DNA from 2 places in the Peribacillus sp. YIM B13482 genome. Region 1 is predicted to be linked to the other one. Evidence: riboswitches for the same ligand, from Rfam matches in the RefSeq annotation. Region 1 holds a riboswitch; the other holds the start of a gene.
The links. A riboswitch is a leader RNA that binds a small molecule or an ion and turns the genes downstream of it on or off. The one in region 1 is predicted to bind S-adenosylmethionine.
Positions count from the first base shown of each region.

Region 2: another riboswitch for S-adenosylmethionine. It lies ahead of metK (methionine adenosyltransferase); the one in region 1 lies ahead of mtnW (2,3-diketo-5-methylthiopentyl-1-phosphate enolase).

Region 1 covers NZ_JBHZPF010000016.1:33,453-48,738, forward strand. The annotation lists gene mtnK (S-methyl-5-thioribose kinase) at 1-1,139, opposite strand, end outside; SAM riboswitch class I at 1,217-1,371, opposite strand; gene ACFX4L_RS10355 (carbon-nitrogen family hydrolase) at 1,443-2,225, opposite strand; gene ACFX4L_RS10360 (pyridoxal phosphate-dependent aminotransferase) at 2,325-3,497, shown strand; SAM riboswitch class I at 3,627-3,780, shown strand; gene mtnW (2,3-diketo-5-methylthiopentyl-1-phosphate enolase) at 3,885-5,117, shown strand; gene ACFX4L_RS10370 (2-hydroxy-3-keto-5-methylthiopentenyl-1-phosphate phosphatase) at 5,124-5,783, shown strand; gene ACFX4L_RS10375 (methylthioribulose 1-phosphate dehydratase) at 5,780-6,409, shown strand; gene ACFX4L_RS10380 (cupin domain-containing protein) at 6,433-6,966, shown strand; gene ACFX4L_RS10385 (CobW family GTP-binding protein) at 7,090-8,016, shown strand; gene ACFX4L_RS10390 (hypothetical protein) at 8,079-8,213, shown strand; gene ACFX4L_RS10395 (hypothetical protein) at 8,282-8,524, opposite strand; gene ACFX4L_RS10400 (hypothetical protein) at 8,635-8,901, shown strand; gene ACFX4L_RS10405 (YncE family protein) at 9,020-9,982, shown strand; gene ACFX4L_RS10410 (response regulator transcription factor) at 9,988-10,674, shown strand; gene ACFX4L_RS10415 (sensor histidine kinase) at 10,671-12,086, shown strand; gene ACFX4L_RS10420 (FixH family protein) at 12,106-12,543, shown strand; gene ACFX4L_RS10425 (CAP domain-containing protein) at 12,993-13,712, shown strand; gene ACFX4L_RS10430 (Hsp20/alpha crystallin family protein) at 13,915-14,382, opposite strand; gene ACFX4L_RS10435 (SDR family oxidoreductase) at 14,542-15,286, shown strand, end outside.
Region 2 covers NZ_JBHZPF010000036.1:27,629-42,914, reverse strand. The annotation lists gene mnmL (tRNA modification radical SAM protein MnmL/YtqA) at 1-768, shown strand, start outside; gene mnmM (tRNA 5-(aminomethyl)-2-thiouridylate-methyltransferase MnmM) at 758-1,330, shown strand; gene ACFX4L_RS16870 (hypothetical protein) at 1,483-1,680, shown strand; gene ACFX4L_RS16865 (hypothetical protein) at 1,696-1,878, shown strand; gene ACFX4L_RS16860 (alpha/beta hydrolase) at 1,953-2,756, opposite strand; gene ACFX4L_RS16855 (gamma carbonic anhydrase) at 2,967-3,485, shown strand; gene metK (methionine adenosyltransferase) at 4,006-5,199, opposite strand; SAM riboswitch class I at 5,364-5,527, opposite strand; gene pckA (phosphoenolpyruvate carboxykinase (ATP)) at 5,927-7,513, shown strand; gene ACFX4L_RS16840 (nucleotide sugar dehydrogenase) at 8,069-9,370, opposite strand; gene ACFX4L_RS16835 (glycosyltransferase) at 9,415-10,731, opposite strand; gene ACFX4L_RS16830 (glycosyltransferase family 4 protein) at 10,760-11,905, opposite strand; gene wecB (non-hydrolyzing UDP-N-acetylglucosamine 2-epimerase) at 12,160-13,296, shown strand; gene ACFX4L_RS16820 (hypothetical protein) at 13,715-13,915, shown strand; gene ACFX4L_RS16815 (erythromycin esterase family protein) at 14,122-15,286, opposite strand, start outside.

The sequences.
Region 1 (15,286 bases):
AATTCTTCCCGTTTTTTAATTAAAAAAGCACCAATCTTCAATGTTGTCGTTTTCGCAGCGATCCTAGATTCTTTATCTTCAATGACATTTAGATCGGCAACATGGGAAAGGCCAATGGTTCGCCGAATCAATTCGCATCCGGCAAAACCGAATGCGTCCCTTTTGAATTTAGCCAGTAAATAAGGTAGATAACCCTTCACATTGCGGAATGGGCTTATATTTTGGGTGTTCCATAGTTCAGTATATGCTTCTTCAAAGGCATTCCAAAATTGATGGAGGTGTGTGAAAATCTCTTCCTTTCCAGGGCCATTACGTGTGACTGCCTGAAAAAGAAGGTTGGCTGTGTATTGACCTAGGTCAAAACCAACTGGGCCATAAAAAGCAAATTCTGCATCAATAACCTTTGTTTCAGTTTCACTTGCAAATATACTTCCTGTATGTAAATCTCCATGAAGCAAGGATTCCTGCTCGGTTTCAAAGCTTTGTTTCAGCTTGGCGACTTCAAGTATCACATCTTGATCATTCCAAATACTTTTGGCGGCATCAGTCAATTCCACCTCGAAATCTCCGGGGAGCTCCTCGAAAAAAGGATCCGTGAAAATGTAGACTTCAGTGATTCTGCAAAGCTCCGGATTCGTGAAGTGTCGGGCCACTTCTTTTTTCGCAGAGGGTTCTAAATGATAATCGGATGTATAAAATGCCGTCTTCGCTACATACTCACCGATATGCTGTGAAAGCAATGGATATGGATCACCATCGATTAATCCTGTTCTAACGATTTTCAAGTGCGATAAATCTTCCATGACTGTGATCGCAAGCTGTTCATCCGAATAATAGACTTGCGGTACGAATTCGGGGCAATAGCTTTTGAAATGAATAAGTGCATTCGCTTCAATGGCAGCCCTTTTCAATGTCAGCGGCCAGCTTTCGCCAATTACCTTGGCATATGGGACAGCCTGTTTGATTATTATTCCTTTATTTGTATCAGTTTCTGTAATATGAAAAACATAATTTAAGTTACCATCTCCGATTTCTTTACAGTTTAAACTGGCATCCGCATTGACCAACCCAAGTTTTTTTGCAAAGGTTATAGCTGTTTCGTTTGTCAATCTTTTAAAATTCGAATGGTTTTGAGTCATTTTTTTCCCTCCAGGTTCAAAATAAGAATAAAAAAGCCTCTTTCATATAGAAAGAGGCAGAAGTTTTGGCTTCGGACCTCTCATCTCCCAGAAAAATGAATTCTGGTGGAATTAGCACCGTGCTCTGTGGATTTTATAATCCGGCGGTGGATCCGCCCCATTTCACAATGGTATTACAGTCGGTTGCTGGGCTTCATAGGGCCTTTATCCCTCAGCCTGCTCTTGATAAGAGTATATGTATTCTGAAATTTTAATCTTCGGGAAAATAATATCAACTTTTTAAATAGTTTGTCAATGGGGAAATTAATAAAAGTCCGGCCGGCGATCTTCGAATACAGGTATTTTGTTACGTGCTTCCGTAACTTTAGTGAAGTCCAAGGTGCCTGTCAATAGTTCGTTTTCTTCTCCCGCTTCACTTACGATAACTCCCCATGGATCAATAATCAAGGAATGACCAGCAAATATATTATTGATATCCGAACCTGAACGATTAACGGCTACAACATAGGCTTGGTTCTCGATGGCACGACTAATCAATAAGGCTCTCCAGTGATCGAGTCTGGGCTTAGGCCATTCTGCGGTTACGAATAGAACTTCGGCACCTTGAACAGCATGGGCTCGCTGCCATTCCGGGAAGCGGATGTCATAACAAATGAATCCAGCACATATTTTTTCATCAAGAGTGAATAAACCTTTTTTTTCACCTGGCTGCAGGTAGCGATGTTCATCCATCAATTGAAATAAGTGAAGCTTATCATACTCTTTAATGAGTTTTCCATCCTTATTGATGATGATCATGGTGTTATAGATACCCTTGCTCGTTTTTTTGGCAATGGAACCGCCTACGATGTGAATCTCGTGTTTCCTTGCCTGTGTTTTAAGGAATTCAATCGTTTTTTCCGCCTCTTGATCAGCAATCTCATTTAACCTGGTCAAGTCGTATCCAGTTGTCCAAAGCTCTGGTAAAATGACGATATCGGGTTCTGACCGTGCTGCTTCTTCCAACCATTGTTCAGCAACCTGAAAATTGATATCCGGTTGCCCGAATGCTATATCCATTTGAATACAGGCTATTTTCCACTTCATCGTTTAAAACCCCCACATGTAAAAAATGCTTTACAAGACTATGATAAACATATATCATTTGTGACTATAATTTCAAGAAATTTCAGAGAAGGTGTATAAATGTTGCAATTCGAAAAATCCGGAAAGCTTCAGGACCTGCCAAAGCAGTTTTTTGCCTCACTTGTCGCAAAAGTCAATGCGATTACGGCGCAAGGACATGATGTCATTAATTTAGGCCAGGGAAATCCTGATCAACCTACGCCTGAACATATCGTGAAAAGTTTACAGACTGCTGCTGAAAGATCGATTAATCATAAATATTCACCATTCCGGGGACATCAATATTTAAAGGATGCCGCTGCCGTCTTTTATGAACGTGAATATGGAGTCAAGCTGGATCCAAATAGTGAAGTGGCGATTCTCTTTGGAGGAAAGGCAGGTCTTGTCGAACTGCCGCAGTGTTTATTAAATCCAGGTGATACGATCCTGGTTCCTGATCCCGGCTATCCGGATTATCTTTCAGGTGTAGTGTTAGCCCAGGCAAAAACCGAATTCATGCCCTTGACAGAAGAAAATGGTTTTCTTCCGAATTACAAAGTTATACATAAAGACGTGCTTGATAAAGCCAAAATGATGTTCTTGAACTATCCGAATAACCCCACTGGTGCTTCTGCAACTGAAAGTTTTTTTGATGAAACCGTCTCCCACGCAAGAGAGCATTCAATTTGTGTGGTCCACGATTTCGCTTATGGAGCGATAGGGTTCGACGGAAAAAAACCGACAAGCTTTCTCCAGGCAAAGGGAGCGAAGGATGTAGGAATAGAAATATACACACTATCGAAAACATACAATATGGCAGGGTGGAGAGTTGGCTTCGCAATGGGGAATAAAAGTGTCATAGAGGCTCTTGAACTATTACAAGACCATCTTTATGTGAGTCTCTTCCCGGCGATACAGGAAGCAGCGGCAAGTGCATTGCTTGACTCGCAGAGCTGTGTAGAGGAATTAGTGAAGATGTATGAGGGGCGCAGGAATGTTTTCATTGAGGGATTAAGGGCAATCGGCTGGGAAGTCAAAGCTCCTGAAGCATCGTTTTTTGCCTGGCTCAAGGTACCAAAAGGTTTTACGTCAGAGAGTTTTGCAGACTATTTATTAACGCATGCCCACGTAGCTGTTGCCGCAGGAAATGGATTCGGTGAATTTGGCGAGGGTTACGTAAGGGTAGGGCTTCTGACTTCGGAAGAGCGGTTAAAAGAGGCTGTGGAACGAATTCGCACACTAAACTTGTTTTAACGAAGGATTGAGGTATCCAATGTATCCCACCGTTAAATGGTTAAAAACGTATTGACAAAGTATGGAATACCTGTCAGAATACAAAATAAATTCTAAATCTTTCGATACTTGTAACTATATATCAGCGTTTTCTTATTTTGAGCAGGTGGAGGGACTAGCCCTATGAAGCCCAGCAACCGACCGTAATTCCATTGTAAAATGGGGCGGAATTCTTCGCCGGATTTTTAATGAAATCCACAAGGCACGGTGCTAATTCTTGCAGCCAATGGCTGGGGGATAAGAAGATGGCTTTTTAAGCCTCTTCTTATATGAAGGGGCTTTTGCCATTTAGAGCAATGCCAGGTTAATGACTTCGAGAGTTTACTAACGTGTAATAGGAGTGATCAGATGAGCGAGATAGTCGCTACTTATTTAATTCATGACTTTAATGGAAATCATGAGAAAAAAGCAGAGAGCATTGCCTTAGGTTTGACTGTGGGGACATGGACGGACCTGCCCCAATTGGTCCAGAAGCAACTGGAAAAGCATAAGGGACGTGTAGTATCCGTAACGCCACTATCTGAAGAAGAGAGGGCAAACGGCTACTTTAATCGTAAAGTGTACCGTTCGCTAATTAAAATTGCCTATCCGGCTGGGAATTTCTCTAATGATTTACCTGCAATCCTTACGACGGTCTTCGGCAAACTTTCATTGGACGGTGAAATAAAACTGATCGACCTGGATTTTGTCGGTGCTATTCAAAAAGCGTTCCCGGGACCGCAATTTGGCATTACAGGCATAAGGGAAAAGATTGAGGTATTTAACAGGCCCCTGGTGATGAGCATCTTTAAAGGTGTATTGGGAAGGGATCTAACCTTCCATAATGAGCAACTGAAGCAACAAGCGGTAGGAGGTGTTGACCTAGTTAAAGATGATGAGATTCTCTTTGACCAGGAACAGACTCCATTTTTCGATAGAATAAAAACGGGAAAAAGAATTTTGAATGAAGTCTTTGAAACGACTGGCCACCGAACTTTATATGCTGTCAATCTATCAGGGAAAACATTTGATTTATTGGATAAGGCGAAGCAAGCGGCTGAAGCAGGGGCAGATGCTTTATTGTTCAACGTTCATACATATGGTTTGGATGTATTGCAAGCCTTAAGTGAACATGATCATATCAAACTACCGATCATGGCGCACCCCGCATATAGCGGGGCATTGGCATCTTCATCATTTTATGGGATAGGCTATCCATTATTGCTTGGTAAATTAGTGAGGTTATCAGGAGCGGATTTATCCTTGTTCCCATCACCTTATGGAAATGTCGCACTTGAAAAAAAGGAAACATTAGCGATTGCTGAAGCTCTTACAAAAGATGAATTTTCATGGAAAAAGGCCTTCCCTGTACCTTCTGCAGGCATTCATCCAGGCATGGTTCCCGACCTGATCAAGGATTTTGGGCTGGACAGTGTCATTAATGCCGGAGGTGGAATTCACGGACACCCTGACGGAGCAGAGGGCGGGGCCAAGGCTTTCCGTTCTGCTGTTGAAGCCGTACTAGCAGGAAAGGACCTATCAGAAGCGGCGGCTGAGGAAGAAGGACTAAAAAAAGCTCTTGTTTTATGGGGAGGCTTGTAAGAAATAATGAAACCGATCATCTTTTGCGATTTCGATGGAACGATCACCAACATAGATAATATCATTTCTATCATGAAAAAATTTGCGCCACCGGAGTGGGAAAAGTTGAAAGACGATGTCCTTCAGCAAAAAATCAGTATATCTTCAGGGGTCGGTGATATGTTTTCCTTGCTTGATAGTGGCTTGAAGGATGACATCATTCAATATGTATGCGAGACGGCCGGCATTCGTCCAGGATTTAATGAATTCGTTGAGTATACGAAAAAAGCCAACATCCCTTTATATATTGTAAGTGGAGGCATGGATTTTTTCATTGCACCTCTTTTTAATGATATCTTGCCAGCAGATTCCGTTTATTGCAACAATGCATTTTTCAATAAGGAAAAGATTTATATTGAGTGGCCCCACGCTTGTGATGACCAATGTAATAAGGATTGCGGTTGCTGTAAGCCATCAATTATGAGGGGAATTGCGAGTGCGGGTGATTTTAAGCTCGTTATTGGAGATTCAGTAACGGATTTTGAAGCGGCAAAACAGGCCGATTTTGTCATAGCCCGTGACATGCTGCTTGAGAATTGTGATAGAGAAGGGATTCCTCATCAAGGTTTTGAGACGTTTTATGATGTAATTGATATTTTAAAGCGGCGGGAGGAGGTAAAGGCGTGAACACACATACTGAAGAATGGCTGGAGCTAGCCGATATTAAAGCTGAACTGGCCCAAAGGGATTGGTTTATGGGAACAAGCGGGAACTTGTCCATCCGCGAGCCCAAAAGTCCTTTCTTTTATATTTCGGCAAGCGGTAAGGATAAAAGGAAGCAATCGGATTCGGACTTTTTATTGGTGGATTTAAAAGGAAAACCAGTTGAAGAAACGGAGCTAAGGCCATCGGCCGAAACTTTGCTTCATACCGTTATTTACGGGAAAACCAATGCGAACTGTGTACTCCATGTCCATACAGTTGAAAATAATGTGATATCCGAATTGTACGGAGATGAAGGTCAGGTTTCTTTTCATAATCATGAAATCATAAAAGCGACCGGACGGTGGGATGAAGATTCAGAGCTTCGGATTCCAATAATATATAATCACGCTGACATTCAACAGTTATCCGATAAGTTCAAGCAACATGTCGAAGAAGACTCTGGCGCCGTGCTGATCCGCAATCATGGAATTACGGTCTGGGGTATAAGCGGACTCGAAGCAAAAAGAATACTTGAAGCTTGCGAATTTTTATTTCAATATCAACTGTTGCTTAATCAACAAAAGGCGTTTGCAGGTTCTTTAAGATAAAAGATCCTAGAGGAGGATGAATGATGGCGATGATTAGGTTCCATGAAACAAACGAGGTTATTGAAAACGGTGAACAGGTAAAAGGCTTTTTAGAAACACAAGGGGTTATTTATGAACAATGGGACATTTCGAAATTACCGGCCCATCTTGTGGAAAAATACGATCTGACAGATGCTGACAAAGAGGAAATCCTTTTAACTTTCAAATCTGAGATAGCGGAAATTTCCGAAAGAAGAGGCTATAAAGCTCAAGATATCATCACATTATCCGATGCAAATCCAAACTTGGATCAAATGCTTGAAAACTTTAAGCAGGAACACCACCATGAAGATGATGAAGTGCGTTTCATAGCAGGCGGAACCAGTATTTTTGCCATTGAGGGCAGGGATAAGCAGTGGTTTGATGTACGGCTTAATCCAGGAGATCTTATTAGTGTACCAGAATCCACACGGCATTATTTCACGCTGGCAGAAGATAGAAAAACTGTAGCTGTCCGTATTTTCGTTACAGCGGCAGGATGGGTGCCGATTTACGAAAAAGACGAAGTTCAAGCATGAATCATTGTCGAAAAACCAGCTTACGGGCTGGTTTTTTATGTGGTTCGGGCAAGTGCTTTTAAAAGATAAGTATGATAAAATTTAACGGAATCGAATTTTACAGGATCATGGGAGCAGATACAAATGAAAACAACCGAAGTTTACATATTAGGAGGATTTCTCGGCAGCGGGAAAACGACGCTTCTACGAAATATATTAAAACAGGAAAGTGAAGCAAATAGGAAAGTGGCCGTCCTTTTGAATGAGCTCGGCAGTGTATCGGTGGACAGCGGCCTGATTGGTGATGAAGTGCCATTGAAGGAGTTGTTTGACGGGTGCATTTGCTGCACCATTCAGGATAAGCTGGAGGTTCAGCTTCATGAATTGCTAACTGAAAACAACCTGGACGCCGTTTATATTGAAACGACGGGCGCAGCCCATCCAGTTGAAGTATTGGATGGCATCATGTCGCCGCTTTTCGCCAAAAGACTGGATTATAAAGGGATTATAACGGTCGTCGATTTACTACGGTGGCGCGATCGGGAAGAACTGTCTCCGCAGCTTCGGCAGTTGCTTGCTGAGCAAATCCACCATGCGGATTTCATATTATTGAATAAAGTGGACCTTGTAAGTGAGATGGAGGCCGCACAGCTGATATATTCGATACAGGCGCTTAACACCGATGCTGTTTGTTTATTGACGGAGTATGCGGCCATTTCCTTGATATCGTTGCAGCAGATGCAAAGAAAACGGCAAAATGGCCATCAAAAGCTTGATGTACACGACCATTTGCATTTAACTGCAGTGGTCCACACATTTGAGGGTGCCGTGGCACAAACTGACTTTGAAGATTGGCTTAGGGGCCTTCCGGAAACGGTCTATCGAATGAAAGGATACATTTCCTTTACACATTCACAACTCCCCCATTTATTCCAATACTCATACGGAATGCCGATGTATATGAATGAAATGATGAAAATGCCATTGAATATCGTCATTATCGGTGAAAAGTTGGATAGGGAAATTATCATCGGCCAGTTGAAGGCTTTGGAAGCGAAAGCGGCCCAATAAACGTCTGCCGTCCATTAAAGAGAAACATAAAAGGAGACTTTCTTATCAAGGAGGCGGTAATATTGCCATGGAATAAGAATGATTATCCGAATTCGATGAAAAATCTAGATGAAGATTTAGGGAAAAGGCCATTGAAATCGAGAATGCATTATTGGATGATGGATATGGGGATGGAAAATTCATTCCAATTGCCATAGACCGCAGCTAAAATGTCGGTGGGAAAAGATTGAAAAAATGGTCAGACCATAAATGGGTCTGACCATTTTCATTGTTGCAATCCAAAGGCGGCAAATGTCTTTTCGTCTTCAATTAATCCGCACGCAGCACATTGCACCCGAATTTCTGGACCATTATATGCTAGATGGAAAGGCTGAAGCGAATCGTTCGAATATTGTTCAACGATCTCACCGGATTGCGGATCCTTTTTAATGGGGGTTGATACTTGCTTAATGAGATTGAAGCGAGATTTATTTGTCCGGCAATTCGGACAGCGGTATACTTGAGACAATTTACTCACTCCTTTTTATGAATTTTTTATTGCGTAATCGTAATATTAAGTTAGTCTTTACAAACTTGATTAATAATATGTATAAATTAGTGATGGATGGAAGGGATAATATGAAAGATAATGTCAGGCAAGAAGCAGTACTGGAGGCTTATTTAAGTTTATGGAATAATCGTAAGGTGCCGGATGGAGGTGGAAGGGAAGTATTATCGGAACTAATTCGCCGCGAGCTTTTAGATGAAAATGCACACCCCCGTGCCCGGAAACCAGTACTGGAAAAGTTTTACCTCTGTATTAAACGCGTGATGGGTTCTGCGCTTTCAGAAGAAATGAAAAACGCGATCGTCATATCCTATGTCACTGAATTGGAAAGGTTATGATTCCAGTTGTGATACGGATGCTTGTTTAGAGAATATTCTTTTCCGCTTCATACTTTTTTCACAAATCATTGTTAAAATTTTAAAAAAATAGATATTTAATGAATAAGGAGCTTAAAATATGAAGTGGGGCATTGGGCTTTTTCTTGCCATCTTACTGCTTACTGGGTGTAATGGCAGTAATACATTTACAAAAATAAATAAAAGTAAATCTTTCTTGGCGACAGTCAATATCAAGGATACCTCCCTGACTTTCATAGATGAAAACTATCATCCATTTGCCAAATGGGATATTTCAGAACCATTTACCGGAGCCCTGCTCCTGGCAGACAAAGATACTATCTTGCTTTATGGAAAGGATATGGAGAAAGTCCAAGTGTACTCTTTATCAGAAGGAAAACTGATAAACAGTTGGGAAATTGGGAAAGGGATCGTCAATATGCAGTTATTACATGATGGAAAAAGCATCGTGGCAGTCAATCAATCGAATCACTCCATTTATTTTTTAAATGATGAAGGTGAGGAACAGGATATAGTCAGTGTCGGTAAAAGCCCTTTGACCGTTCTTCAGGGTGTGCAAGCGAATCGCTTGTATGTAATTAATTTTGGGGATACCAAATGTTCAGTGATAAATCTTGAAACGAAAAAGGTTGAATTCGAATTTCCCATACATAGTTCCAGCACTGGCTCATTATTGAGGGAAGAAAAGGATGAAATATGGATCGGAGGACACGGTCATGGAGATCAAGTGGAAGAAGATCTATATATTTATTCGGCAAAAACGGGAGAGTTGAAGAAAAAGTTGAAGGCTCCCACCATGCCGATAAAGTTCCTGGAGAATGCTGAAGGCATTTTTGTCCTTAGTCATGGCACAAGCTCCTTATATAAATTGAATGATCAATATGAGGAAGTGAAAAGCAAGGTGGTCGGCGTCAACCCTTTTGAAATGGCAAACTTTAACGAAGATGTGGTCGTAGCTGGATATGATAGTGATGAAGTGTATGTAGTGGATGCTGGAACAGTCGATGTTAAAAAAACGATCAAAGTCGGCGAAGGTCCATTCCAATTGATGTTGAGGGAGTAGTTGACATGCATGTTTACACCATTTTAGTCGTGGATGATGAAGAGGATATGCGGAATCTAGTTGAAATGTATTTGCTGAACTCAGGTTATCGATGCCTTCAAGCTACGAATGGAAAAGAAGCCATTAGTATGGTTGAAACACATGAAGTGGATTTAATCCTACTGGATATCATGATGCCAGGTATGGACGGTTTCTCGGTATGTGAAAAGATTCGTGATAATTGGGAGATCCCTGTAATATTTGTCAGTGCGAAAGGTGAAGAGTGGGATATGGTGAAAGGGCTGAAGCTCGGCGGGGACGATTATATCGTCAAACCGTTCAATCCAGGAGAATTGGTCGCTAGGGTCGAAGCGGTATTGCGAAGGACAGGCAAACTATCATTGAAAGAAGAGGATCTAAACCAAGTGCGATTCGGTAAAATTAGCTTAAACTTACAATCCAGAACGGTTTTGGTGGAAGGGACCCCTATCAATTTAACCTTGAAAGAATTCGAGTTGCTCTTATTCCTCATGCGTCATAAAAGTCAGGCACTTAGCCGTGAACAACTGCTTGAAAATGTATGGAGCGGGGAGTATGGGGGGTCTTTACGTACCGTGGATACCCATATCAAAACTTTACGAATGAAATTAAGCGCGGCCGATTACATTCAAACCGTCTGGGGAATCGGGTATAAGATAGAGGAAAAGAAATGATTAATAAATGGAGGTCCCTCTCTTTTAAATTATGGCTTACCATCATCACCGCCATCATCCTGTCCGTGCTGTTCGCTTACTCCCTTTCCCAATATTATTATAAAAACCTTTATGTGGAGAAGCTTAAAACAGATTTAGTCAATGAAGCGTCATTGCTTGGTGAGGATTATACCGGCGGTGAAATCAGTGAAGACTTCAAGCAAAAAGTTGAATGGTTTAACAGTAAGAATGACAGCGAGGTCTTTGTCGTCAGCAATCCCAGGGAATTGAGTGCCTGTCTCCCTTTTGAAATCAATTATGACACCCTCATTTCTGAAGAGGAACGGCAAATGCTTTTAGACGGGAAAGCCGTTGAAAAAGAGGGGTACGAGAAAAGGTTTAAAAAGAACATCGTAGCGGCCATCATACCCCTGATTGACGGAGATCGCCTCGAAGGCATCATCTATACGTATATTCCAGTGGATTCTATTACGGTCTTGCTTAAGGAATTTGCTGCAAAGTGGATGGCAGCGGTTCTTTTATTCTTGATTGTCGCGATTTTTTTTACTACGAAATGGTTGAAAAAGCTAATCAGTCCAATCAAGGACATCGAGACTGCTGCCCATCGAGTCTCAGAGGGCAATTATGACATACAGGTTCAGGTAAGGAGTCATGATGAAATAGGTAAACTGGCAAAAGCCTTTAATGATATGGCTAACTCCATCCATTTGGAAGAAGAAAGAAAAAAAGAGTTTCTTGAAAATGTTGCACATGAGCTTAGAACCCCGCTTAGTTACGTAAAGGGATACACGCAGGCCATTTTGGATGGTGTAGTGAAAAATGATGAAGAGGAACGTAAATACCTTCAACTAATTTCAAGGGAAGCTCTTAGGCTGCAGCGGCTTGTAGGAGATTTGATGGATTTATCAAAAATGGATAGTGATCCACTCATGTTATTTAAAACCCCGATTGCCTTTGCTCAATTCATTGAAGATGTGCTTGTGATTTATGAACCTATAATAAAAGAAAAGCAATTGGACTTGCAAATTGATCTGGATCCGGACCCGATTATTATTGGGGATGAAGGCAGGATGGAACAAATCTTACATAACATTTTTGACAATGCCATTCAGTATACGGAGCCTGGAGGATCAATCAATATTACCTTGATTCAGCATAAAGAAAATTGCGAACTGGTGGTTACTGACACGGGTAATGGGATTCCTGAAGCGGATCTACCATATGTAATGAATCGCTTTTACCGGGTGAACAAAGCACGCAGCCGTTTTGATGGCGGGTCAGGGCTTGGGCTGTCCATCGTCAAAAAATTGGTGGAATTGCAAAATGGCAATATCGAAATAGAAAGTAAAGAAAAAATAGGAACAAAAGTCAGGGTAGTGCTACCTATAATAGGAGAAGAATTGAATTCATAAAAAGGGGATACGTTCAAAAATGAAAAGAATCATGTTATTTTGCATGACGTTAATTTTATTGGCTGGATGCGGCAAGGAAGAGGAAATTCCGAAAATGTTGAATGTCGATTTAGCTGTCGATCCAATTCATGGCAAAGTGAATGAGCCTGTGAAGTTTCAGGCAAAAGTTACTTATGGGGATGAAGAAGTGACAGATGCGGATGATGTCAGCTTTGAAATTTGGCTTGCAAATAGCAAAGACCATGAAAAGATTCCTGCAAAACATAAAGAAAACGGCATTTATGAATTGGAAAAGACTTTTGAAGAAGAAGGAACCTATTATGTATATGCCCACGTAACAGCAAGGGATATGCACAACATGCCAAAGGAAAAATTCGTCATAGGCAAACCAAGCCCTCCTGAACAAAATGGTGGAAAAAAGGATATGGACGAGATGAATGATGATGAAATGAAATGATGAATGCAAAATCCAAACCAAAACAATTCGGTGGAATCCGGATTGTTTTTTTATTTGTAAAATCCTCATGGGGGGATAGGGGTGAATGATGAAGTCTAATGTCGAATTTAAAACGAAAAAAATGTAACATAAAAGTAATGAAAGTCATAATAAGTAGCTTGGAAACGATATGTCAACGAAAAGTTATTAGTATTCCATGGAAATGGTTCTATGTAACTACCATTGACAAGGAGTGGCTAGGAAAATATGGGTATTTATACTACTTACAGAAACATAGATAGTTAAAGCATTTTTGCAAGACTTCTCTGAAACTTGGATAAAAATATTTTCTCATTCGCATCCTGTGAATTTGATGGAAATTGATGGTGCATATATTACGAAAAATGCATGATATGATAATTCCAGAAGCAAAACACAACACAAAATGAACATCACAGGAGGAAATACGAATGAAAAAGAAAATGTTTATGTCAGCAGCAGCAGCTGCAGCTATTATATTCACAGGAGTAGGAGTTAACCAAGCAGAAGCAGCCAACTGTGATACTGTAAAACAAGTAACTTATCAAACTATGAATAAAGAGGATATGCAAAATGTCCTTAACCAATACTTAACTAAATACAATTTCACATTACCTGCAGCACAGGCACAACAAACACCAGTTCAAACACCAGTTCAAGAAGTTGGAACAACGAACCAAGCAAAACCTGAAGCAAAACCTGAAGCAAAACCTGAAGCACCAGAAGTAACACCTGATAAATCTACTGATAAAAAAGCAGAGACAAGCTCTGAATTAAGTGCTTATGAACAAGAAGTTGTTAAATTAACGAATGCAGAACGTGAAAAACAAGGTTTGGCAGCACTTAAAATCGACACTAAGTTGAGCAAAGTTGCCCGTATCAAGTCTCAAGACATGAAAGATAAAAATTACTTTGATCACAATAGCCCAACTTACGGCTCACCATTCGATATGATGAAACAATTCGGAATCAGCTATACATCAGCTGGCGAAAACATCGCACAAGGTCAACAAACACCTGAAGAAGTGGTACAAGCTTGGATGAATAGCGAAGGACACCGTGAAAACATCATGAATCCTAGCTTTACTCATATTGGAGTAGGTTACGTAGCATCTGGTAACTACTGGACTCAACAATTCATCGGAAAATAATAGATTAATAGAAGAGTGCATCCCATTAACATGGGGTGTGCTTTTTTTGCACGCAATTGATCAATTACTTCTAATGGAATGGCATGATTTGTGCCATTGATTTTTGTAATGTGCCGAAACCTAATTGTATGGACTAGTGGTTGTTGGCAACAAGAGAAAGAAGGACCGCACCAGAAAATTAGTGTGGTCCCTTGAAGCCAAATCAAATCTCGGATACATCGATTTCTGAATACTGGGTATTGAAACTTTTTTGAAGGCGTATTTCCAATGTTGATTCTTTATATTGGGCAGATGCCCCTTTTTTCTTAACAAGAGCGGGCAGCGTTATGACATGCCGATCTGACTCCTCTGGAATCCCCTCAATGATGGATTGGTTAGAGGTATGGTAAAGTTTCATTTTCTTTAGCCAAGATTCATCTTCTATGGGAATTCTTACAAAGACATTTAAATGGGTTTCAAAAACATCTGCATGTAAAGGATGTTCGGATTTGGCATGTTCTTTTTGTGCCCCGCCTTCACTATGGTTCATCATACCTTGCATATTGTCAGGGATGACCTGTGAAAATACTTTTTCAATGAACGATTGTACATCACTTTGCTGCATATTTTTCATGAAGTCCTTTTGGTTCGGGTTATTTTTTAAAGAAAAAAGTGAATTCCAGGGAAACATATTGAATTCCTCTCTCCTGCTTATTGGCTGACAGGTTTATTTCTTATATTTTATGCAGGCTAAAGCCTATAGGTTCGTTTTTATAATTACTAAATTATAGAAAACGGGTCAAACTTATGTATAATTAAGTAAAATCCATTAGATAAAGAGGGTAATCCTGTGGATGAAAAAGTAGCTTTTATTACTGGTGGAGCAACGGGAATCGGCAAAAGGATGGCAATTTCACTTGCGGATAATGGTATGTCCATTATCATTACTTATCGAAAAAGTAACAAGGCAGCCTTAGCATTAGTGGATGAATTGCAGGAAAAGTACAATGTAAAGGCACTTGCGATTCAAGGTGACTCGTCGAGTGAGAAAGATTGCCGAAATATTTTGCAGTTGGTCTTGGAGGCTTTTGGCCATGTTGATATCTTCATTCATAACGCAGGGCCTTATATGCATGATCGCAAGCCCATGTCTGAATATGACAGTGATGAATGGAAGTACATCATGGATGGAAATTTAAATGGTTTTTTCTATTTTGCCAAGAAGCTTATTCCGCAAATGCGCAGTAGAAGATGGGGCAGAGTCATCACTTTAGGGTTTGAGAGGTGTGAAACTGCACCAGGCTGGATATATCGTTCTGCTTTTGCCGCTGCAAAGAGCGGGTTGACCTCCTTAACTAGAACTTTGGCTGCCGAAGAAGCTAAACATGGGATCACCGTGAATATGGTCTGTCCTGGAGATATCATAGGTGATTGGAAAGAAGAGGAAATTAGGGTCGCAAGAGGAGAAAAGGATGATACGGTTCCAGTCGGAAGACCAGGTACAGGGGAGGATATAGCGAGGGTCATCACGTTCCTATGTGATGAAAAATCAGATTTCATTACCGGTAGCGTCATACCGGTAACAGGAGCTAAGG
Region 2 (15,286 bases), on a different contig from region 1:
AGCAGGGTCGAACCGCTCGACGTCCAGTTCAAGCAAATCAGCGAACGTATGCATCATAAATGGAAAGACGGTAAGTATATGGCCTATTTCCAAGCGTTCACGAATACGCATGCACCCGTGGCAGAGCTTCGCGAGAAATATGAAAGTGTATTGACCCAGGAAGGTGTCGTCGGACTCTCCATTGCAACGCGTCCGGATTGCCTTCCAGATGATGTAGTCGAGTATTTAGCAGAATTGAACGAACGCACTTATCTATGGGTTGAACTTGGTCTTCAAACGGTTCATGAAAAGACCGCGACGATGATCAACCGTGCCCATGACTTCGATTGCTACAAAGAAGGGGTCGATAAACTGCGCAAACACGGCATCCGCGTATGCTCCCATATCATCAATGGCCTTCCTCAGGAAGATTACGACATGATGATGGAAACAGCCCGGGAAGTCGCCAAACTTGATGTGCAGGGCATAAAGATCCATTTACTTCATCTATTAAAAGGGACCCCTATGGTCAAACAATATGAAAAAGGCCTGCTTGAATTCCTTGACCGTGACGATTATGTCAGCCTGGTATGTGATCAACTGGAAATAATCCCTCCGGAAATGATCGTTCACCGCATAACGGGAGACGGCCCAATCGATTTGATGATCGGGCCAATGTGGAGCGTCAATAAATGGGATGTTTTGAATGCCATTGATGCCGAATTGCAACGCCGCAACAGCTGGCAGGGGAAAAATCATCAGACGGAGGTACAATCAGATGAAGCTTGACCGAATTTTGCCATTCGCCAGGATCCTGCTTGAAAAAGCGGTCCAGCCCGGGGATATTACCATTGATGGCACGATGGGCAACGGTTTTGATACTGTCTTCCTGGCAGGACTAACCGGAGAAAACGGACATGTCTATAGTTTTGACATTCAGAAAGAAGCACTCCAAATCACAGCGGCCAAACTGATGTCCGAGAATTTACAGGAACACTGCACCCTCATTCACGATGGGCATGAACAACTCAGTAAATACATCAGAAAAGAACATTCCGGAAAGATCACAGGTGCCATATTCAACCTAGGCTACCTTCCTGGCAGTGACAAATCAATCATCACCCAAGCAGATACGACGATATCAGCTATTGAACAGCTGTTCGAGATGCTTGCACCTGAAGGCATCATCATCCTCGTCATTTACCATGGACATCCAGGAGGATCGGCTGAACGGGATGCATTGATGGATTATGTACAGGACTTCCCTCAACAAAAAGCGCATATCCTGAAATACGGCTTCATCAACCAAGCCAACAATCCGCCATTCATTGTAGCGATTGAAAAGAGATGATCGCTCCTGACACCGTTCTTTCCCGGAACGGTGTTTTTTCATTAGAAGGAAATGGCTCAAATGATCGGCAGCAAATTTCCAATCATAACTTTTTGAATTTTTCGTCTATAATAATTATAATTAAAGAAAATAGATAAGAAGGTGTAGAAAAAATGGAACAGTTGCCTATTTCATTACTGACCGATATATTGACAGAAAGAATCAAAAGGGATTCGAGTGAAGAGTACGGGAATTTTGTCAGATCGCTTAATTCATTGACAGAAAAACAAAAAAACATGGAAGACCTCAAACAATTTGAAAATCATTTTGATAAGTTCCTGCCACAGCTCGATTTAGTGATTTCCACATAAAACCATGAAGAAATCATGAATATGAAAGCGACGCTTTTAGATTTATTCGCTAATGACTTGAGCTTTAAATCCATCTATCTCCTATCCACCGCCTTATCCAATAAAAATGAACTAACACATTTGAGCCAATTTATGTATCCGGTTACTTTTTGGGCACCGGTCATCAAATCGTACGAATTACTTACAAAAGCAGGTTGATCCATTTCAAATAAAAAAAGCTGCTGAATGTCTCACTTCAGCAGCTTTTTCAATTATTCCGCAGGATTTACCGATCAAACGACATACCCTAATATCTTTAGACGATTTTCAACAAAACTCAGCGCATATTGGAATACATCATCACGCTCCGGTTCGTTGAAGATTTCATGATAAAGCTTCGGCCATTCCTTATATTGCTTTTCACTGGCCAGGTTATAATTAAACCACTCACGAACCGCCTTCTTATTCACGATTCGGTCATCTCCGCCCTGCATGACCAAAAGCGGCACATCCTGAAATTCGGGAATCTCTTCAAAAGCATCCTTCATCGCCTGTGCAAGCTCGCGATACCAGCGAATCGAAACCTTCGTGATATATAATGTATCGTTTCTATCGGATTCACGAATTTCCGCACTTCTCGTCGCCATTTCAGGTGTCAATCCGGAATCTACTCTTAACTGAGGCATCATGATGTTCAAACCATGGGAGATGGTTGTCAGGAACTTCCGCGGCTTCGTCACGAGGCCTAAACATGGAGAAGAAAGAATCACCCCTGCAATGTCCCATTCCTCTTCCTGAAGAAGGCGTATCGAAATCAAACCGCCCATGCTATGTCCAAGTAAAAAGACCGGCAACGAATATTCGTAAGCCTCTTCTATCCAGCTTTTCACTTCGTCTAAATATTCATCAAAGGAATCGATATGTCCCCGGTAGGCGCGAGTTGTCATACCCTGCCCAGGAAGGTCGCCCATGACGACATGGTATCCAGCTGAAAGCCACATTTGTGTTAACCACTTATAACGGCCGTGATGTTCCATCGCCCCATGAATGATGACAATTACGCCTTTTGCGTCTCCTTCTGTCTCCCATTTCCACATTCGAAATCCCCCTTTCACTTTTCACTTGTTGTATACGATCCATGATAGTTAAAATAATATATATAAATTATAACCATATTCGTGATTTTCGCCAAAAAAGAAACCTAACAAGTTGTACATTTATATTATAAATAGCCAAGTGTATTTGCATACGGTATATTAAAATAATACATAAAAACATTCACTTCGGAAAGGAAATGATTGAAAATGATTATTTATCCGTTTAAAGGTAAAGAACCTGATATCGCTGAAAGCGCTTATATTGCTGAAAACGCTGTCGTGACAGGTGATGTGAAAATTGGTGAAGAATCGTCAATTTGGTTCAATTCCGTCATACGCGGCGATGTATCCCCAACCATCATTGGGAACAAAGTCAGTATACAGGATAACAGCGTTCTGCACCAAAGCCCAAATAATCCATTGATCATCGAGGATGAAGTAACCATTGGCCATCAGGTCATTTTACATAGCTGTAAAATCCGAAAAGGAGCTTTGATCGGCATGGGCTCGATTGTGCTTGATGCAGCGGAAATCGGCGAAGGGGCTTTTATAGGTGCAGGCAGTCTCGTTCCCCAAGGCAAAGTCATTCCACCGAACATGTTGGCATTCGGACGCCCAGCTAAGGTCATTCGTGAAATCAACGAAGAAGACCGTCAGGATATGGAACGTATCGTACGCGAATATGCTGAAAAAGGGCAATACTACAAAACGGCAGAACGTATAAAATAAACTGAATATAGCGGGAACTTATAGGTACGCACCAAACTTACGAACTCACGAGTATATGAGCCAAATTCACGAGTAAATGAACCAAACTCACGAGTATTCGCACTAAACTCACGAGTAAACGAGCCAATCTCACGAGTATTCGCACTAAACTCACGAGTATATGCACCAAACTCACGAGTATTCGCACTAATCTCACGAGTAAACGCCCAAACTCACGAGTATTCGCACTAAACTCACGAGTAAACGCCCAATCTCACGAGTATTCGCACTAAACTCACGAGTAAACGAGCCAAACTCACGAGTATTCGCACCAATCCATGAGTTTATGCACCAAACTCACGAGTATTCGCAACAATCTCACGGGTATACGCACCAATCTCACGAGTATTCGCACTAATCTCACGGGTATATGCACGTGAGTGGATTTCTATGGGATTTCTTGAATTATTCCCTCTGACGGCAAAATAAGTCAATAAAAAAAAGGTGTCCGCTATAAGCGGGACACCTTTTCATTTATTGATTATGCTTGTGCTTTTAATGTTTCTGCTTTATCTGTGCGTTCCCATGGAAGATCGACATCTGTACGGCCAAAGTGTCCGTATGCAGCTGTTTGTTTGTAAATCGGGCGACGAAGATCAAGCATTTTGATGATACCGGCTGGACGAAGGTCGAAGTTAGCGCGAACTAGGTCAACAAGGACTTCTTCGCTAACAGTACCAGTTCCGAATGTATCAATCGAGATCGATACAGGCTCTGCCACACCAATTGCGTATGCCAATTGAACTTCCGCTTTGTCAGCAAGGCCAGCTGCCACGATGTTTTTCGCAACGTAACGAGCAGCATATGCCGCAGAACGGTCAACTTTAGTAGCATCCTTACCAGAGAATGCACCGCCGCCGTGACGAGCGTATCCGCCATACGTATCAACGATGATTTTACGTCCAGTAAGACCAGCATCCCCTTGAGGTCCGCCAATTACGAAACGGCCAGTCGGGTTGATGAAGTACTTAGTTTCAGCATCGATCAATTCAGCTGGAACAACTGCTTTAATTACATGTTCTTTTAAATCTGCTTGAATTTGTTCAAGCGTAATTTCTGCATCATGTTGTGTAGAGATAACGATCGTATCTACACGTACAGGACGGTTATTCTCATCATACTCCACAGTTACCTGTGTTTTACCATCAGGGCGTAAGTAAGCAAGCGTTTCATCTTTACGAACTTGAGCCAGGCGGAATGAAAGTTTATGTGCCAATGAGATCGGAAGCGGCATAAGCTCTTCAGTTTCATTACAGGCAAATCCGAACATAAGACCTTGGTCCCCTGCACCGATTGCATCGATTTCTTCCTCTGACATGTGTCCTTCACGAGCTTCCAATGCTTTATCGACGCCAGCTGCGATATCGGCAGACTGCTCATCAATTGAACTTAATACAGCACAAGTTTCAGCATCGAAACCGTATTTCGCACGTGTGTAGCCAATTCCTGCAATCGTATCACGAACGATACGCGGAATATCCACGTAAGCGGATGTTGTAATTTCTCCAGCAACAAGTACAAGACCTGTTGTTACACTTGTTTCGCACGCAACACGTGCATTTGCATCCTTAGCAAGGATAGCATCTAAAATGGAATCTGAAATCTGATCACAAATCTTGTCCGGATGGCCCTCTGTAACAGATTCAGAAGTAAATAGACGTTTCTTTGACATCATATTTCCTCCTTGGAAGTTAGTATGTTGTAGGCATAAGCCTGATTTTTTACGGAACTCGTTTCCCTCATTAGTTTCAACTATAGACACAGAATTACTTATTAAAAACACAAAAACCTTCCCTGGCAAATGAGGAAAGGTTTAAAATTCTGTCTTCTATCCTTTCACTCTTATCGTTCAAGGGTTTTTTACCTTGCTCAGGTTAGCACCATCACCACTATTCCTTGAAGAACCATCGCTTTATTTTCGGCGATCGATCTTGGAGTCAAGTTCAATATGGCAGGTTGCTGGGTTTCAAAGGGCCTGTCCCTCCACCAACTCGGGATAAGAGAATCCGTACAATTTAAGATATTATCGTATCTGGTTGGAATTTGTCAATGCTTTTCTAAAAAAGAACATTTCCCCCAGAATGGGGTTCACGTGAAAATACGTGTTGGTTCAACGTCTTTAAAGGGTTTCCAAGCCAGGGCGAATAGAAATAATGAAAATTGCCATTAATAATAGAACATTGAGAAAAAGAATTGGAAAGGCATCATGATTTACCATTCAAAATTAAGATGCTTCCATGAAAGTATATGCGATCATCCTGACTCGGTTCCTTCCCATTTAAATTGATTAATGCGGCCAGTTGAAAATTATCACAAAAAAAAATAAATAGTATAGACTATTTAAATGAATGTGTTATACTAATTGTAATATAAAAACTTAAACAAAGGAAGGTACCTCATATATGAATTCTGTAGATGTTTCTAATGAGTTACACCAATTATTAACAGGAAACAATGTTCAAACTCAACTTTCAGTTCCTCAATTGGTTGAAAAGGTATTGAGCAGAAACGAAGGCGTTTTAACATCAACTGGAGCAGTAAAAGCTGAAACCGGCAAATATACTGGTCGTTCACCTAAAGATAAATATATCGTGGAAGAAGCATCTGTTAAAGATAAAGTCGATTGGGGTTCAGTGAACCGGCCAATTTCCGAAGATGTGTTCAATAAACTATATAATAAAGTAGTTGACTACCTAAAAGCAAAAGAAGAGATTTTTGTTTTCAAAGGTTTCGCTGGTGCAGACGAATCATCACGCCTTCCTATCCAAGTTGTTAATGAATATGCTTGGCATAATCTTTTCGCCCATACTTTGTTCATCCGTCCAAACGAAGAGGAACTAAGAGGTCACGAATCAGAATTCACAATACTTTCGGCACCTAATTTCAAAGCAGATCCAGAAGTGGACGGAACTTCTTCTGAAACTTTCATCATCGTTTCATTTGAACGCCGCACCATCCTTATCGGCGGAACGGAATATGCAGGAGAAATGAAAAAATCGATCTTCTCGATCATGAACTACTTACTTCCAGAGGCTGGAATCCTTCCAATGCATTGCTCTGCTAACGTAGGACGTGAAGGGGACGTCGCTTTATTCTTCGGACTGTCCGGTACAGGTAAAACAACGTTATCCGCAGACACTAATCGTAAACTGATTGGCGATGACGAGCACGGCTGGTCTTCTAACGGTGTTTTCAACATCGAAGGCGGCTGCTATGCTAAAACGATCAACCTTTCACGCGAAAAAGAACCACAAATTTTCGATGCGATCCGTTTCGGTGCCGTATTGGAAAACGTAGTTGTTGATCCTGAAACACGTGAAGCGAACTATGATGATAGTTCATTAACAGAAAACACTCGTGCTGCATACCAAATGCAAGCGATCGATAACATCGTGAGCCCAAGTATCGCAGGACACCCAAATACAATCATTTTCTTAACAGCTGATGCTTCAGGCGTACTGCCTCCAATCAGCAAGCTTTCCAAGGAACAGGCAATGTTCCATTTCCTAAGTGGGTACACAAGTAAATTGGCTGGTACTGAAAGAGGAGTAACTTCACCGGAAGCTACATTTTCAACATGTTTCGGTTCACCATTCTTACCGCTTCCCGCTACACGCTATGCTGAAATGCTTGGAGATAAAATTGACGAGCACAACGCAAAGGTATACCTTGTCAACACTGGATGGACTGGCGGTGCATACGGAACTGGCAGCCGTATGAAACTTGCTTACACTCGTGCGATGGTACAAGCGGCACTTGAAGGCGAATTAGCAAATATCGAGACAACCAAAGACGATATCTTTGGTTTGGATATTCCACTTCATGTTCCTGGTGTTCCTGACGAAGTGCTTCAGCCAATCAAGACTTGGGAAGATCCTGCTGCATATACACAAGCAGCTACAGCTCTTGCTGCCCAATTCCGTGCAAACTTTAAAAAATTCGGAAGCGTTCCAAGTGAAATCGAAGAACTTGGCGGCCCGACAGCATAATAAATTGTACCCAAAAGGACCAAGCCCTTGCTTGGTCCTTTCTTTATAAACTGACTAATCTGAGCAAAAAATCAACCATTACGATCTCACTGCTGTAAAAGCCACATTAGCCTGAAGCGCAAGGCAAACCAAATCTGCTCTTCACATGTCCACATAGGAAGTCATATTTACAGAACATATAGTATTATCCAATCTATATTTTTAAATAAAAACAGCTAAGAAACTGTCTCCTATGTTCCAGCTAGTGGCTATATTCCATTTGTTCAGAAAGCCCGGGGAAAGGTCTCCTGAACCAATCCTATACATCCTGCTGGCCATATAATAAACGAGAAAGTTCGTCATCCTTTTTTCATACTATAAAACCACTCCTCTTGCCCGCCCCACCTCCTCCTAATTAATTTAGACTTTGCTGCAAATAAAAAATTACAGGTTCATCCTATTATTATTTCAAATGATTTTTTAACATGTTGCAAAACTTAAAGGGTGCTGACTGAGTCAACACCCTTTATTCTCTATCCTATCCATTTCCGGCCTTGCAGCAGAATCAGTTGTTTATTAGATAATCATTTTGTTCCTTACTTCTTTCAAATGCTCTGTTTTATATTCGAATACATTGCCTAAGTTGACAATTTGGGTGTTATGTTTATTTGCATCAATGCAATTTCGAGTATCCAAAATTATTTTATGAGCCATCTTATTCGAAAGTTTGTCATAATCCATTTCTTTAAATTCATTATGATCGGTTAAGACAAGAATCAGGTCGGCATCCTTTACAGCGTCTTCGACAGAAACGACTGGCATTTTTCCAGATTGGACATGTGGGTCATGCAAGGATACTTCCACCTGATCCATGCTCATCAGGATATTTACAACATCAATGGCCGGGCTTTCACGGATATCATCTACATTTCCTTTGTAGGCAAGTCCAAAAACCGCTACCTTTGGTTTACGGATACCTTCAAGTAACATCCTGACACAATTGACGATATAATACGGCATAGAAACGTTCGTGTCGCGGGCTAATTTGATGATTCTAGCTGTCTCAGGAGCTTTAGCGACAATGAAATAAGGATCGACCGCGAGACAATGTCCACCTACCCCTGGTCCTGGTTGATGAATATTTACACGTGGATGCTTATTTGCCATTGATATGACATCCAATACATTGATATCCAATTGGAAGCAAACTTTAGCCAACTCATTCGCAAGAGCAATATTCACATCACGGAAGGTATTTTCCATCAACTTGGACATTTCAGCCGTTTTCGCATCCGTACGAATGATTTCCCCTTTAACGAAAGTTTCATAGACAAGGCTTCCTTTGTAGGAGCAGGCTTCTGTAATGCCGCCGACGATTCGGTTATTATGCACCAATTCTTCTAGTATTCTCCCAGGCAAGACACGTTCCGGACAATGTACGAGAAAGATATCTTTCCCGATCGTTAGCCCTGACATCTCAATCAATGGCTTGATATGATCATCCATGCTCCTTGGTGCAATCGTCGATTCAATAATGATGACATTTCCCTTCTGAACAAAAGGAAGAATACTTGAAGTTGCTTGCATAACATAGGTAAGATCACACGATTGGTGTTGATCCTCATTGTTTGGAGTTGGGACCGCAATGATGAAAACATCCGCAGGCTCAGGATTTAAGGCAGCACGAAATCTTTTGGCATCTAGCACTTCATTTAACACTTCTTCTAGTCCAGGTTCTTCAATATGGAGCTTTCCATTATTCAATTTATTAATAACATCAGGATGGATATCCACGCCAACAACATCTACTCCATGTTTTGCGAACATTAAAGATGTTGGAAGTCCTATATAACCTAGTCCCATTGTACATAATTTCATAATAACCACTCCTCATCATATTTTCTTCTAGTATTCTAGTTTTGTTAAGCTGATTGATAGATTTGGATGAAGATTTCTTTCTCTTGCTTCCAATTGTATTTTAGGCGGGCTTTCAGACAGTTGCTGCTCATTTCCGCTCTTTTTTCTGGATGCTTTAATAAATAATTGACTCCGTCTGCAATAGAACGGGGATCATGGGAGTCGACGCACATACCAACCTTCTCAGTGTCTACTACCTTTTGAATTTCTGGAAAGCTGCAGGCGATGACAGGAACTCCGCTCATCATATATTCAAACAACTTATTGGAAGAAGCAGAATAATGATTAAAGCAGACATTATTCAATACCTGAAAACCTAAATATGCGTTTTTCGTATAATGAAGCAAATCGTCAACAGGCACCTTCGGGATAAATTTCACCCGATGTTCGAGACCCATTGCCTCCACCTTTTTTATTAATTCAGGCTTGATCTTTCCATCTCCAATGAAAACAAGCGTTCCAGCTTCCATCATCGGCACTGCCTCAACCACTTTCTCTAACCCCCTGCCCGTTTGAATGCCGCCTTGATATAACAATATCGGCTCGTCCTCTGGCAGCTTGAGCAACTCGTGTAAATCCACGACTGTACTTTCCTCAGGCAATGTAGGGATTGGGTAGTTATGGACCACTTTCGGATACAGACCGTATAAGTCTTCATTATATTTAGCACGAGTATGATTTTCGGCAATCATTTCGTCGACAAATTTTAATAGAAATTTTTCCATTATCCCGTAAATCCGGCTATTATAACCGGTTCTGCTCGTTTGAACTTCATGAGAATCATATATGAGCTTTTTACGTCTTAGAAATTTACTGCTGATTGCTCCCTGCATTAACGTATTCAAATCATTCGAATGATAAAAGTCATATTTCTTTTTACGTCCGTAATGAACCATTTGAAAAAAAATATAGCTTCTTGTCAAAAGATTCGGCAGTTTTGTTTTCGTAACAATTGTGGCGATTATTGCAAGAAGCCCCATAACACTCACCAATACGACAGTACTGATCCAGCCCTTAATCAGGTTCATGTTCAACAAGGTATTCCAAACCAATAAAGTGAGAACGGTCAATTCAAACATCTTATTTTTCACTTTTTTCACGATTCTAAGTACTCTATTAAGTCTATCCCAGCGATTATTCACTCGAATGACATTAAATCCATTTTTATGTTTCTCTTTTTTTTGTAATTCTTCATTTTTCCAGTTATGAATGGCAATTAAGTCGACTTCATAACCTTCTTCAGTAAGGGCAGTGCACTCCCTTAGAACCCGTGCATCGTTGGTAAAATGATTCCACACAAACATACATACCTTCTTCGCCATTTTTACCTCCACTTTTCCAGATATGCCGTCAGCTAGATGCTTCCATCACGTTAATGAGCCCTTGAATATTTTTTGACCATAGAAAATTTTGTTTTGCATATCGATGGCCATTTTCACCCAGCTCTTCGCGAAGAGCCTTCTCAGAGGCCATTGTTAAAATATGTTGACTGATTTCATCAACCTTTCTACTATCTGCCACAATCCCGCATTGCGCCTCCGAAATCATTTGCCTGGCGCGCCCGGCGACATCACCGACAATCGGTTTCCCTACACACATATAGTCGATTATTTTTCCAGGCAGCACCTTGTTAAAGACATCCTTCTCAACTAAGCTTACATACGCAATATGGGATGAGGATACTTCTTTAAGAGTCACCCTCCTGTTCATCGCTTTGATGACCCTTATATTGGTCAACCCTTTAGAGGATATCTCGTCTTGGACCTCGGACATTCGATAGCCATATCCAATAATCGTGAATTCAATTTGTTTATGTTCTTTCAGTGTTTCAGCAACTGCTATTAACTTTTTAATATCTTGGGCAAGTCCGATATTACCCGTATAAACGACCTTGATCCTATTTTCCGAAATTGGCGGAAGCCTTTTTTTCAAGTTCAGCTCGTCTGCAGTAAGCGAATTTGGAATGAATTGGATATCATCATCTTTGACTCCTTTTGAAAGGATATAATCCCTAAATCCAGGACTATTGATGATAATTTGGTTAGAGTGTCGATATATTTTTCTTTCAAGGAAAAAAGCCATTTTCAAGATCCACTTATTCGTGAATACGCCTACTCCCTGCAATGATTCGGGCCATAAGTCTCTTACATCGGTTATTAGCTTTGCCTTCATCTTTTTCTTGGCAATCAATGCCGCAAATATCGGGAAAATAGGCGGGGTCGTGACAAACACATAGTCATATTTTTTTTCCAATCGAATGATTGTGTAAATGAAGAGCCACATCGCTTCCAAATAATGAAGCAAGCGTCTCCACATATTGCTTGTATACCTCTTCACTTTATCTGGTTGAATCCTGATGATATCTTTTTCCTCAATATCGACTTCATCCCAAAAATGGGAATCTTGATATAAACTTTGATGAGGATAACTCGGCCTCAAAGTGATGACTGTAACCTCATAGCCGCTTCGCTTCAAATTGAGATATACATTTTTCATCCTGTTTCCTGCGCTCCCAATTTCAGGATAAAAGTTTTGCACAATCATCAGGACACTTTTCATATGAGCCTATCACCTCGATTCTTAATATCGTCCTGCTTTTTATTGTAAATGGACGATATTAAGCGGGGGTTAAAGAAATATAAAGTCCCTATTAAGTTTGTAAATATTCTGTTAATTGTTGCGTTAATAAAATTTTTCTTAAGAACAACTCGTTATAATAGGGAGGAAATAAAGAAAGCGAGGAAATCATAATGCCTAAAAATCGTTTAAAGGTCATGACTGTGTTTGGGACAAGACCGGAGGCCATTAAAATGGCACCTGTCGTATTGGAACTGAAAAAACACCAGGAAGAAATCGAAACCATCGTAGTGGTCACCGCCCAGCATCGAGATATGCTTGATCAAGTCCTGCAATGTTTCAAAATAAGACCAGACTACGATTTGAATATGATGAAAGAAAGACAAACATTAGAAGAGATCACAACTCGCGGTATTGGGGAACTGAGCGCTCTTATGAAAGAACTGCAACCAGATATCGTGCTCGTTCATGGAGATACAACGACGACTTTCATCGCCAGCTTAGCCGCTTTTTATAATAAAATTCAAATTGGCCATGTTGAGGCTGGTCTTCGGACGGGTAATAAGTATTCTCCATATCCTGAAGAAATGAATAGACAGCTGACAGGCGTCTTAGCTGATTTGCATTTTGCCCCAACAAATCAGGCAGCAGAGAATCTAATTTTGGAAAATAAAAAGAGTGATTCGATCCATATTACCGGCAATACCGCTATCGACGCTTTGAAAACCACAGTAAGGAAAGACTACGAACATCCAATTCTATCTGGCTTGAATGGAGATCGTATGTTATTGATGACAGCGCACAGACGAGAAAATATCGGTAAACCAATGGAAGAAATATTCCGTTCCGTCAAACGGCTGCTTGAAGATCACACGGATATCCAAGTTGTTTTCCCACTTCATAAAAACCCAGTCGTCCGTGAAATTGCTTACCGGATTTTTGGTGAAACGGAAAGACTTCACTTAATAGAGCCGCTTGAGGTGCTTGATTTTCATAATTTTGCGGCGCACGCCCATCTAATAATGACAGATTCCGGAGGGGTGCAAGAAGAAGCTCCCTCACTTGGTGTTCCTGTCCTTGTATTACGCGATACGACAGAACGGCCAGAAGGGATTGAGGCTGGCACCCTTCTATTGGCAGGAATTGAGGAAGAACGAATTTATCAATTAGCCACAGACTTACTTACAAATGAAGAAGCCTATAAAAAAATGGCGACAGCTTCCAACCCATATGGGGACGGGTTTGCTTCAAAGCGGATTGTTGAAATCCTATTAAAGCATTGTGAAATGAAATCCCCCCTTCCATTATGAAAATAGTTCATGAAAGTAAGATAACGGAAAACGCCTGCCACTTTAGCGGCAGGCGTTTTCTCATTGGGTTGGATTTTAAAACGGATCACTTCCACTTTCAGGTTCTAAGCCAATGTCGGCAGTGCTTGTTCTTCAGTTTCAGCACTTATATAGGCGAGTGAAAAGTCTTCTCATGCAATTAAATGCCAACACAATAGCCTGAATGAGACTCAACGTAAATTAAATTGTATGGACCCATAGAGGAGGCCATAAGCATGGAACAAGCTCTTGAAGAGGAAAAAGCTTTTTTAGCCGGATTTCTGGAAGGGTACCGCTTTATTAAAGAGCCCCAGAGATCAGGTGGAGGTCTGACTCTGGTTTAGAGCATACAATCCGATATGCTATAAAAATAGAAATTATTTAATTGGAGGTGTCCAAGATGCGATGGGATGAAGTTCAGGAGCGTTTTCCTAATGAATGGGTCGTTCTCGAGGCGACCAAGGCGTATTCCAAGGAAGGTCAACGTTTCATTGAAGAGGTGGCCGTTATTGATTCCTACGAGGACTCCAACAAGGAGCTGAACCTTTACTTGTTAAATCTACAATTCACCGACGCCGAACAATCCCGCCAACGCTTTTAAGCCGATAAAAAGATAGACGAAATCGTAGTAATGCCAGAATACACATGGTTTGGTACATCTTTTGAGTAACGTTGCGTTTGCGTACATAGTGATCATAACGTTTGCAAGAATGCACGCCCCCAAGACAATCGAAGAGAACGGCATACAAAACGTAAACAATCCCTCATCCTGGTAACAAGTTAAGGGATTGTCTTTTTTATTTCATATTACTTGATATGCGAAGGGGTCGTTTTTTGAATATGAACCATAATGTCGAATTGCTCTTGAAGGGAAACATCATCATCATATTGCGGTACGTTAGGAATGATCTGTGCACCGCCATCAAAGAATGGCTGCTTTTCTTTTACCCATTGCTGCGCGGCTCCATTCAATTTGCGAAGATCTAACAGGAACTGATCGTAATGAACTTGTCCAAGCATATGATTGGAGCTGTTCTCGTTCTTCTGAATGGTATCCGCTGCAATCTTATTTTCACTTAATGATATATATGCTGTATATTTGCCTTCCGTGGTGGTGGAGCCAATTGCTACGTATTGATTACCTACACGTTCTTTCAGAAACTCCCCGGCGACTTTAGGATACATCTTCTCAGTGATGACACCTTTAGCTATGTGAATATTGTGCCCCCAAACCATCGTTTTTCCGCCAAGTTTTTCTTGAGCCCAAACAGCGTGCTCGGCTAGATACTGATCATGCAGCTTCACCATGCTCGGATAGTCAGCCGGAATCACCATCTTCGTAAAATTCTCTATCACCTTAGTCGTTTCTTTCACCCAAGCTAGCTCGTGTGAATCAGTCTCATTATTCGACTCCGTTTTGTCTTCAAGTAATTTGACTACTTTTTGCGCATTAGCCATATGCTTTTCTTTCACTTCAGTAGTCAGCTTCATATATTCCTGTAGATTACCTGCCACCGATGACAACTCTTTGTAGCTTTGCTCGACTTCCGGCAGCAAATCAGGATGATGCTCCTTTACATAGTTGATCACTTTATCGAAGACACTTTGATCCAGCATTTTTAAGTCGAGTCCGATAAATTGAATTTTCTTTTTATTTACAGGATCAGCGTTGTATTCCCGCATCCATTCTACCATAGCGACGATCTCATCATTTGGGTACAACAGCTTCAAAAACTCCCTAGGGTCGCCTTTTCCCGTTTGGATATACTCGTTCAGCTTTAAACCGTTGCCCCAATCCTCTTCAATCCCAAAATTGGTAAAGCCTAGCTCAGTGACCAAATACTTCACGAGGCGATGCTTCATCATAAAAATCTCCGAGCTTCCGTGAGTAGCCTCTCCTAAACCAACATAATTTGCATTCCCTATCATGTCTTTTAGCGGTTTTAAATCATCCAATGGTTGTTTCGGATCT